Regions from separate parts of the Psychromonas sp. psych-6C06 genome, predicted to be linked through region 2. Evidence: predicted binding sites of a transcription regulator. Region 2 holds the regulator's gene; each other region holds the start of a gene.
The links. Region 2 encodes FliA, which starts transcription of late flagellar genes. Its sites were predicted from a motif close to CTAAAGNTNNNNNNNNNNNNGCCGATA; they were not measured.
Positions count from the first base shown of each region.

Region 1 (3,284 bases), on a different contig from region 2:
CTTAGTCATTCTAAGCGAATTTCATCAAACGGATAGTAAAACGTCTCTTCGTTTTGTATCGCTTAATGTTTGACGCAGTCAAATAGAGCAAGCTCAGAGCATGTTGTGTGGAACCCGAAGGGTAACATTTGTTGCAAAAATAAACTTGAAAGTTCAACAGCCCCAGGAGTAGGTGATGAATACAGTTATCAAGTTAATACTAATATTCCTGTTTTCCAACAATGCAATTGGCGATCCGCTAAGAATTGCTACAAGCACCAACTTAAAATTGCTTAATACCAACTACCAGTATTTACTTGAAGCGGCCATTAATAATGCCGGTTTTCAGGTAGAATTTATTGAATTTAAAAATGCAGATACCCTACAAAAGAGCAACAAAGGTCAACTAGATGGGGAACTTTACCGCTATAGTTATACCATGCGCGATCATAAAAATTTACTAATGATCCCTGTTAAGCTAAATAGTTCAGCGCTATTTGTATATGTGCCACAAAAATCAACTTGCCCTTCCCCTCAACAACTCACAGAGCATACCCCTATTGGGGTGCTAGGAGTCACCTACTTCAAGCAACTATATGGGCTGTCTAAAGTAGGCTTTATCGAAGAAGATACAATAACCCGGACTATTGAAACATTACTAAAAAAACCAATGAGTTTTACCGTATTCCCTCACGATATAGCCCCTTCTTTAATGCAATTAACAGGCACAAAATTAAAACGCTGTTATTCTAAACCTCTGCTTGTACTCACATCCTATAGTTACTTACATAAAAAACACCACGAAAAAATTGGCGCGATAACTCAAGAGTTAAAGACTCTCCTACTCGACGACTGAAGGATCTGGCAAGTTATATTGTTCGATAAAATCTACTAAGCCCTGCTGCACCAGTTCGTAGGTTTTATCGATATTTGTAGCAATATCTCCCTCTAACACATTTAATCCGCTTAATACTTCTTTTGCTTCTTCAAAACCTTGATCAATCCCACCACTAATAATATCGGTGAATTTAGTTAACGCTTCCTCTTCAGCAAGCTCAGGATGTTGCTCTAAATATAATGGAAAAAATTGTGTGCTAAAGGCAACAATGCGCTCAGCAGTGGCTTCGGGACTAACGTCAATAGCTTCCTCGACATTTTGTTCTACCGTCTTTTCAACGCCAAGCTCTTGTAAAGCTTCGTTAATTCCTTCTAATGCAGTTTTTAGTAACAGCGCCTGAGGCTGAGAAGCAATCGTACCCTCATACTTTAAAGAGGCTTCGAGAATAGATGCATTTAGACGTTTTTTATTGGTTACCTCAACAGACGCAACTACACTGTGGCCTTTATTACTTTTTAATGTTTCACTGGGGAGAGCACCTGAGCGCCCCAACTTTTCCCCATGGCCATCATTCTTACCGCTTACTCGTATATTTTGATCGTATGTTTGATTGGTTGATACTTTATTATCCATGATGCACTTCCTCATAGTGGAAAACATAATAGGTTATCGGCAGTTCAATGACTGCCTTTATACCAATTCCGCTAATATAGTGATCAAATATTACGCAGGAAAAAGGAGTTAGTTCAAGGCGAAAATTGATGCAAATGGTTGTTCCCTTTACGAAATTTTTAACGCTGAAATAGCTTCTTTTAACCAGTAAGATTGATCAGTTATTTAGTGGATTTGGTATTATTATTTTAGCTTATTTTGTGAGCAACCTGATAAAGCATGTTGAATTTAGACATAAAAGAAACTACACCTAATACAACTGAATATAATTAGACAATAAATACCTTATTGTTTTTATACCAATCGAATTAAGTATGTGATCTAAATTTTGCGCAGGAAAAGTAGCTTAACTCAAGGCGAAACTTGACGACACTATCGAGAGATTAACAAAAAACGTTAATGTTCTAATGGTTTTTCGCTTTGCGATAGTTTCAACGAAGAGGTAAGTTGCTTTAACCAGTAAAATAGATCAGCTATTTATTTCGTTTGGTATTATAGGAGAATCTATGCATTCACATCTAAAAAGTATTGGTATCCGTAATGTGGAAGATATAACACGCTATAGCCTTCGCCAAGAGGGAGAGCGTGATATTTTAAAAGTTTATTTTAAGAAAACAGGCCATGAATTCCTTGCTCGCAGTAGCAAGTTTAAATTTCAACGTCAGCAAAAAAGAGTCAGTGGAGGTTATCAGGGTGATAGATTCACTAATATGTCGGAAATAAACCCCACTCTTCGGAAAATAATTAAAGAGTTAGATGCGTTAGCCATTGATGCACACAGTGAAAAAGAGGTTAAACAACAATTGCTCAATGATTTAAAGCATTTAGAGAGCGTTGTAACAAATAAAGTAAAAGAGATGGAAGCCAAAATTGCACAATTATAGAAATAACTCACCATTATTTTCTATAACGCAAAAAAAATGGCAACCCAAAAGGATTGCCATTTTTTAATCTTTTTAACTAAGGCTTATTTTAAAACCTAGTTAACTCATCATAATAGCTTAGATAGCTACGATGTTTTCAGCGTTTGGTCCTTTTTGACCTTGGCTTACTGTGAATTCTACTTTCTGGCCTTCAGCAAGAGTTTTGAAACCTTCGCTTGCGATAGCGCTGAAGTGAGCAAATACATCTGGACCGTCAGCTTGCTCGATGAAACCAAAACCTTTAGATTCGTTGAACCATTTAACTGTACCTTGAACTTTAGACATAATATTTATCCTGTAATTTGAATGTTAGATTGCCTTTAAAAGGCGTGAGTAGCGTAAAAACAGACTGGAACTTAAAAACTACAGATACGAGATATTATAAATAAAACTACGAAATGTTGAATGTAAACAAAAGGCTTTCTTTCCTACTTGCGTGCACTTTATAGAGTCCCAGCTAAAAGTCAATCTTTGTTTAAAATAAGCGACAATTAAAAGCAATAAGCGAACTTTTTAGTTCACTTATTGCTATAAAGACTTTGCAACTAGAATCAACGTATTCACATTCATACAAATTATTCAATTAGCTAACACGTTCGAACAACAGATCCCAAACACCATGGCCTAAACGGTGCCCACGGCTTTCAAATTTAGTAAGGGGACGCCAATCAGGACGTGGTGCATAATCGCCTTCTACCGTATTTTTAAAATTAGAGGTGGCATTCATTACTTCTAACATATGCTCTGCATAAGGTTCCCAATCAGTTGCCATATGCACAACGCCACCAACAACTAACTTATGACGCATATTTTCAATAAACGCCTCATTAACGATACGGCGTTTATTATGGCGCGCTTTATGCCACGGATCA
Region 1 is NZ_PIZM01000006.1:530,825-534,108, reverse strand. Features, by position in the region: gene CW745_RS10980 (hypothetical protein) at 176-835, shown strand; gene CW745_RS10975 (DUF5610 domain-containing protein) at 821-1,450, opposite strand; gene CW745_RS10970 (DUF3461 family protein) at 1,996-2,373, shown strand; gene CW745_RS10965 (cold-shock protein) at 2,491-2,697, opposite strand; gene trmB (tRNA (guanosine(46)-N7)-methyltransferase TrmB) at 2,996-3,284, opposite strand, start outside.
Region 1: CW745_RS10975 (DUF5610 domain-containing protein) is a predicted target of FliA. The motif match lies at 1,485-1,511, and genes of this name have one in related genera.

Region 2 (3,284 bases):
ATCTCTTGCACAAGTTCAATGACCCGTCTTATCATCTGCCCAGTTAAATCTTGAAAATCTTGAGCCATTAAAATATCGGTTAATGAACTACGCAGGTTCTCTGCACTTAATGATGAATCACTAATTAGACCATCGATTTGATGGCAGAGTTTTTTAAAGTCCCCTAATGCCAGATCACGTTTCATCAGGCTTTGCCAATTAGGCTTCACATTCTCAAGATCGGTAATTAACTTATCAGCAATGGGTAAACAATTATCGACTGCATCCATGGTTTTATTCGCGGCCTTGTCAGTCATCTCGATAACATAATTTAAACGGTGTTTTGCATCGGGAATATCATGTCCCGCCATATCGATTAGTCGGGTATCATTCTGAAAACTAAGCAAAGTATCGTGAAGTTCACGTGTTAGCTCACCTACTTTATCAAAAACTTTACCGTCACTTGATGTGGTATCGTAGGCATTTTCAACGATTTCATTTGCTTCACTTATCTCATTAGCTTCCAAGTGAGCAACTAACGCTTTAGCTTGTGATAATGAGAGTAGTGGCACGTTTTGATCGGCCATCATGTACTCCTTCTAGCCTAAGCGTTCAAATACTTTATCTAGCTTCTCTTTTAACGTGCCTGCAGTGAAGGGTTTAACAATATAACCATTTACGCCGGCTTGTGCTGCTTCGATAATCTGTTCTCGCTTAGCTTCAGCAGTCACCATTAACACTGGAAGATGCTTTAATTTAGGGTCTTTGCGAATCTCTTTTAATAGATCAATCCCTTGCATAATAGGCATATTCCAATCCGTTACCACAAATTCGAAATCCCCCTCTTTAAGCATCGGCAAGGCAGTATTACCATCATCAGCCTCAAAGGTATTTGTAAAACCAAGATCTCTTAATAAGTTCTTGATTATTCTTCGCATTGTTGAAAAGTCATCAACAATTAACACTTTCATATTTCTATCCAAAACGTTCCCCTAAGTAAAAACTGAATTTTGTTTTTATCTACTTGAAATAAATATAAGTAAATATTCAAAAAAGGCACAATTATAAATTGTTATTTTTTTTCTTCTTGAGCCAAGTGTGACTCATCTCTTATCAAAACATCTATTTTGCGTATTATCTAAGCTGTTTGAGCTTTTGCTTTTAAACGATGTAGTGCTTGTGAATGAATTTGGCTAACCCTTGACTCACTGACATCAAGTACTAAACCTATCTCTTTAAGGTTTAGCTCTTCGTCATAATAGAGTGATAATACTAATGCTTCTCGCTCGGGTAGTTCTTTGATCATTGACACTAATTTATCTGAGAATTGTGCTTCACTCACTTCATTAAAAGTACAGTCGTGACTGACAGGCTCATTAGATAACCCTTCATCTGCTCCCGCTATATCTTCATAAGCAATAAGCTTGGCACAGTTAACATCACGAAGCATATGCTGATATTCAGGTAGTGTTAATGATAGTTCGGCGGCAACTTCTGCTTCTTTAGCATCACGTCCAGTACGTTTTTCAACTTCTGAAATAGCATTTGCAATACTACGGCTATTTTTATGAACAGATCGTGGAACCCAATCTCCACGGCGCATTTCATCAAGCATAGCACCACGAATTCGAATGCCAGCAAAAGTTTCAAAGCTAGCTCCTTTACTAGCATCAAAATTCCTAGCTGCTTCCAATAAACCTATCATGCCGGATTGAATAAGGTCATCAACTAATACACTAGCTGGTAACCTTGCCATTAAATGATAGGCTATTTTCTGCACTAAATCGCTATGACGCTCAATGAGATCAGAAGTATTATTGTAATAGCCCTTGGTTTTAATCACCTATAATTGCTCATCTACATTATTAAGTAATAATTTTTCGATAAAGAATTCTAAGTGCCCTCCTGGCTGATGTGGAATTGGCCAATCACAAGCTCTATTAGCAAGCGCTTTAAATGCCAGTGAAGCAGGGGTTTTAGGAAAAGCCTGTACGACCACTTTTTGCTTCCGTACAGCTTGACGGACATTACCATCAAACGGAATACAAGCTACGAGCTCTAATGACGCATCTAAGAACCGATCGGTTACACGAGTCAACTTAGTGAACAGATCTTGACCTTCTCGCAAGCTACGTACCATGTTGGCCACAATCTTAAATTTGTAAACACCATTTTGTTTACTGAGTATTTTAATCAGTGCATAAGCATCAGTAATCGAAGTTGGCTCATCACATACCACCATTACCACGTCTTGTGCTGCTTGTGCGAAGCTGACTACCATATTTGAGATACCTGCTGCGGTATCAATTAAAAGCATATCAATCGGTGTCTGCAAGGCACTGAAAGCTTGAATAAGGCCAGCATGCTCAACATCGGTTAATTCAACCATTGATTGTGTACCTGATGTGGCAGGGATAATCATCACCCCTTCTGGGCCCTCAACAATTACCTCATCTAATGTACACTCACCAGATAATACATGCGATAAATTTTTGGTGACTCGAATTCCTAACAATACATCGACATTGGCAAGCCCTAAATCGGCATCAAGTACCATGACGCGTTTACCGCGTTGAGCAAGAGAAACAGCCATGTTAAGTGTTACGTTAGTTTTACCAACACCACCTTTACCACCGGTGATAGCCACCACTTTCACCTGATTGTTTTTCATTCTTCTTAAACCACTTGCTTGGTCTGAAATCATATTACACTCATCTAAATCGTTAATTTAAAATTCTATTCGTTGTCAAAGGTACTAAACCATTGATGCTGTTCTTGCTCGAAAATCTCATTCATCATGGTTAATGTACCCGCTATTAAGTTTTCAACACTAGCAATCTCAATATCTTCAGGAACGCGTTGCCCAGTTGTCACGTAACTAATGGGTAAAGCATGTTGCATAGTGACACTTAGTAATTCACCTAGGCCAATACTTTCATCTACTTTAGTTAATATACACCCAGCAAGCGGAATTCGCTTAAAGTGTGCCATCGCCTCTTCAACAACACGACGCTGCGCTGTCGATGAAACCACTAGATAACTTTGAATATTGACACGGCTATTACGCATCAATGTATCAAGCTGCTCCGATAAACGAATATCTCTCTGGCCCATCCCTGCAGTATCAATTAAGACCAAACGCTTTTCTCTAAATTGATATAAAATTTCCGATAATTCATCCGCATCTTTTGCAACCCTGACACTACACCCCATTATTTTCCCATAAGTAGCCAGCTGCTCGTGAGCACCAATTCGATAAGTATCAGTGGTAATTAAAGCGACTTGGTCGGCACCATATTTCATTG
Region 2 is NZ_PIZM01000002.1:577,569-580,852, forward strand. Features, by position in the region: gene CW745_RS05760 (protein phosphatase CheZ) at 1-566, opposite strand, end outside; gene cheY (chemotaxis response regulator CheY) at 579-962, opposite strand; gene CW745_RS05770 (RNA polymerase sigma factor FliA) at 1,118-1,822, opposite strand; gene CW745_RS05775 (MinD/ParA family protein) at 1,823-2,683, opposite strand; gene flhF (flagellar biosynthesis protein FlhF) at 2,716-3,284, opposite strand, start outside.

Region 3 (3,284 bases), on a different contig from region 2:
TCTTTAGCTACTTTTTTTGCTAACCCGTGTTGCGCAGAAACACCCGGTGCAGGGTTAAATTCTTCAAGTTGAGATTCTTTAGATTCACTTTGTTGTTCTTGTGTTGGCGCTTCCTCTTTTTGCCCTTCCGAATCTGTTTCTGATTGCGCCTGACTTTCAGACTGCTCTTCAATTTCTTGTGGAGATGCCACTTTCCTAACTTTAACGTTCTCTTGACCACCCACTCGACTAGATTCCCCCTCTTGAAAATCTAATTTAGCTTTTGTCATCTCAATTGTTTGTTGCATGATCACTTCAATGGGGGTCGGATCCGGTTTTCCCGGCGTAAATTCTTGCGCAATAACAGAGGTTCCTTTGGGAATATCTTTAACTTCAAGCATTGATTGCACACCAAAGGCATATTTCATCGAGCCCGCAATCTGCTTAAATTTTAATACATCCATTTCAGAAAATGATAATAACAATACAAAGAAACACATTAACAGTGACATTAAGTCGGCAAAGGTTCCCATCCAAGCAGGGAGTCCTTCGGGTGGACACTTACACTCTTCTTCAGCCATTATTCTTCACCGCCTTCGCCAGCCTCACCACTACCACGTTTAGACTCAGGTAAGTAATTTCGAAGAACCCCTTCTATCACACGAGGATTTTGTCCATCCTGGATACCTAGAACCGCATCTAAAATCAAACTACGGTTTAGTTTTTCTTCTTCTGCACGCAATTTAAGTTTGTCTGAAACAGGTAATGCCATCATATTGGCGATAATCGCACCGTAAAGCGTTGTTAATAAAGCAACAGCCATTGCAGGACCAATTGACTTTGGGTCATCCATATTAGATAACATGGCAACTAACCCAACAAGCGTACCAATCATTCCCATTGCAGGGGCGACATCACCAATTTGTTTAAAAATATCAGCCCCCCTTTCATGGCGCCCAGCAGTTAAGCGGATATCATTTTCAAGTGTTGCGCGTACAACATCTGCATCATGGCCATCAACGAGCATATCGACGCCTTTTTGCATGAATGCGTTACTAATTTCAGCCTCTTCTAAGGCTAAAAAGCCACCTTTACGGGCGGCATCCGCCATCTCAACAGATTTACTGATCAACTCTTCTGGTGAATCTGTTTTAAACATAAAGGCTTTCATTGCTATTTTAATCGCACCAATAAACTGCCCCATATTGTATTTCATCATAACCACAAATGCGGTACCACCAAATACAATCAATATCGAGACGACATCGATAAACATTTCAATGGTGCCACCAAGTAACATCGCCATAATAACAAAGCCAAATGCACCTACAATTCCGATCAGAGTAGCTAAATCCACAAAATATTCCTTTAATTAAAACGAGTTAAACTGATAATTGAGATTATAGCTTTATATCGACACTTTGCAGTTATTCATTAGCGATAAACAAAAGTTTCCATAACAATGTCACTGTTTATAAATAATTTATCCTTTGCTATTTGACTTATTGCCTGTGCAGGGTACCCTTGAAAAAAATTTTAGAGATTGAAAATATGGCGTTAAAAAAACCTGAAAACATGCAATATGAAGAGGCGATTAATGAATTAGAATCGATCGTTAATCATCTTGAAGCTGGTGATTTACCTTTAGAGGACGCACTCAAACAGTTTGAACGTGGTATTTCGCTAGCAAGAAGTAATAGTCAAAAGTTACAAAAAGCACAACAGCAAGTATCTATTCTGATGCAAAATGATACTCAGTCTTCTCTCCAAGAATTTAGTGAATAAATATTATCATGACACCACTTTTAGAGACAATTACCTATTATCAGCAACGTGTTAATAATAATCTTAGCCAATATATTAAAGTAGAAAACCCAACTTCTTCTAAATTGAATGAAGCGATGGCTTATGGTGCTCTCTTAGGGGGTAAACGTATTCGCCCTTTTCTTGTTTACGCGGTTGGCGAGATGTTAGGCTCAAGTAAATTAACACTCGATCCACTCGCCTGTGCGATTGAATCCGTACATGCTTACTCTTTAATTCACGATGACTTACCTGCAATGGATGATGATGCATTGCGCAGAGGTCAAAAAACTTGCCATATTCAATTTGATGAAGCGGCAGCTATCTTAGCGGGCGATGCCCTGCAAACCCTTGCCTTTGAGATTATATCGCAACCGATTGATGGGCTTAGTGCTAATACACAGTTAAAAATGGTCAATATATTAGCTAAAGCATCCGGTGAAGCTGGAATGTGTGGAGGGCAATCATTAGATTTAGAAGCTGAAAACAAACAAGTTGGTTTGAGCAGTTTAGAGAAAATTCACGCAGCAAAAACGGGCGCATTAATTGAAGCTGCTGTGACACTAGGTGCACTCAGTAATGAGCAATTACCGCCACAACACTTGCTGTTATTACAACAATTTTCTTCTTCAATCGGACTTGCCTTTCAAGTACAAGACGATATTTTAGACATCATCAGCGATACTGAAACACTTGGTAAACCACAAGGTTCTGACATAGCACATCAGAAATCTACCTACCCTGCATTACTTGGTTTAGAGCAAGCGATCGCAAAAGCAACATCGCTTTGTGAAGAAGCGCTTCATGCTTTGACACAATTGCCTTATAATACTCAGTTACTTGAATCGTTTGCATTATATATAATTAAACGAGATCGTTAATCCCATTTCCCAGATAAGCGCGACAAACTATTATGCCTTTAGATCTTAAAAATTATCCGTTACTTACCAATATCAATTATCCTGAAGATCTGCGCTTATTAAAAAAAGAACAATTACCCGAATTTTGTAACGAATTGCGCCAGTTTCTATTAACAAGTGTAAGCCAAACAAGTGGCCACTTAGCATCAGGACTTGGGGTTGTAGAGTTAACTGTTGCCTTGCACTATGTGTACCATACTCCCTTTGACCATTTGATTTTTGACGTCGGCCATCAAGCCTACCCGCATAAAATTCTCACTGGTCGTCGTGATAAAATGGACACCATTCGTACCTTTAAAGGTTTACACCCTTTCCCATGGCGCGAAGAAAGTGAATATGATGTATTGAGTGTTGGTCACTCTTCGACATCTATTGGTGCCGCACTAGGGATGGCTATTGCAGCTGAAAAAGAAGATCAAGGAAGAAAAGTAGTTGCTGTTATTGGTGATGGCGCGATCACCGCCGGTATGGCTTTTGAAGCGATGAACCATGCGGGCGCCATTCATAATGACATGTTAGTTGTATTGAATGACAATGAGATGTCTATTTCTGAAAATGTAGGAGCACTTAATAACCACCTTG
Region 3 is NZ_PIZM01000001.1:549,746-553,029, reverse strand. Features, by position in the region: gene CW745_RS02480 (flagellar motor protein MotB) at 1-560, opposite strand, end outside; gene pomA (flagellar motor protein PomA) at 560-1,336, opposite strand; gene xseB (exodeoxyribonuclease VII small subunit) at 1,531-1,764, shown strand; gene ispA ((2E,6E)-farnesyl diphosphate synthase) at 1,773-2,663, shown strand; gene dxs (1-deoxy-D-xylulose-5-phosphate synthase) at 2,696-3,284, shown strand, end outside.
Region 3: pomA (flagellar motor protein PomA) is a predicted target of FliA. The motif match lies at 1,391-1,417, and genes of this name have one in related genera.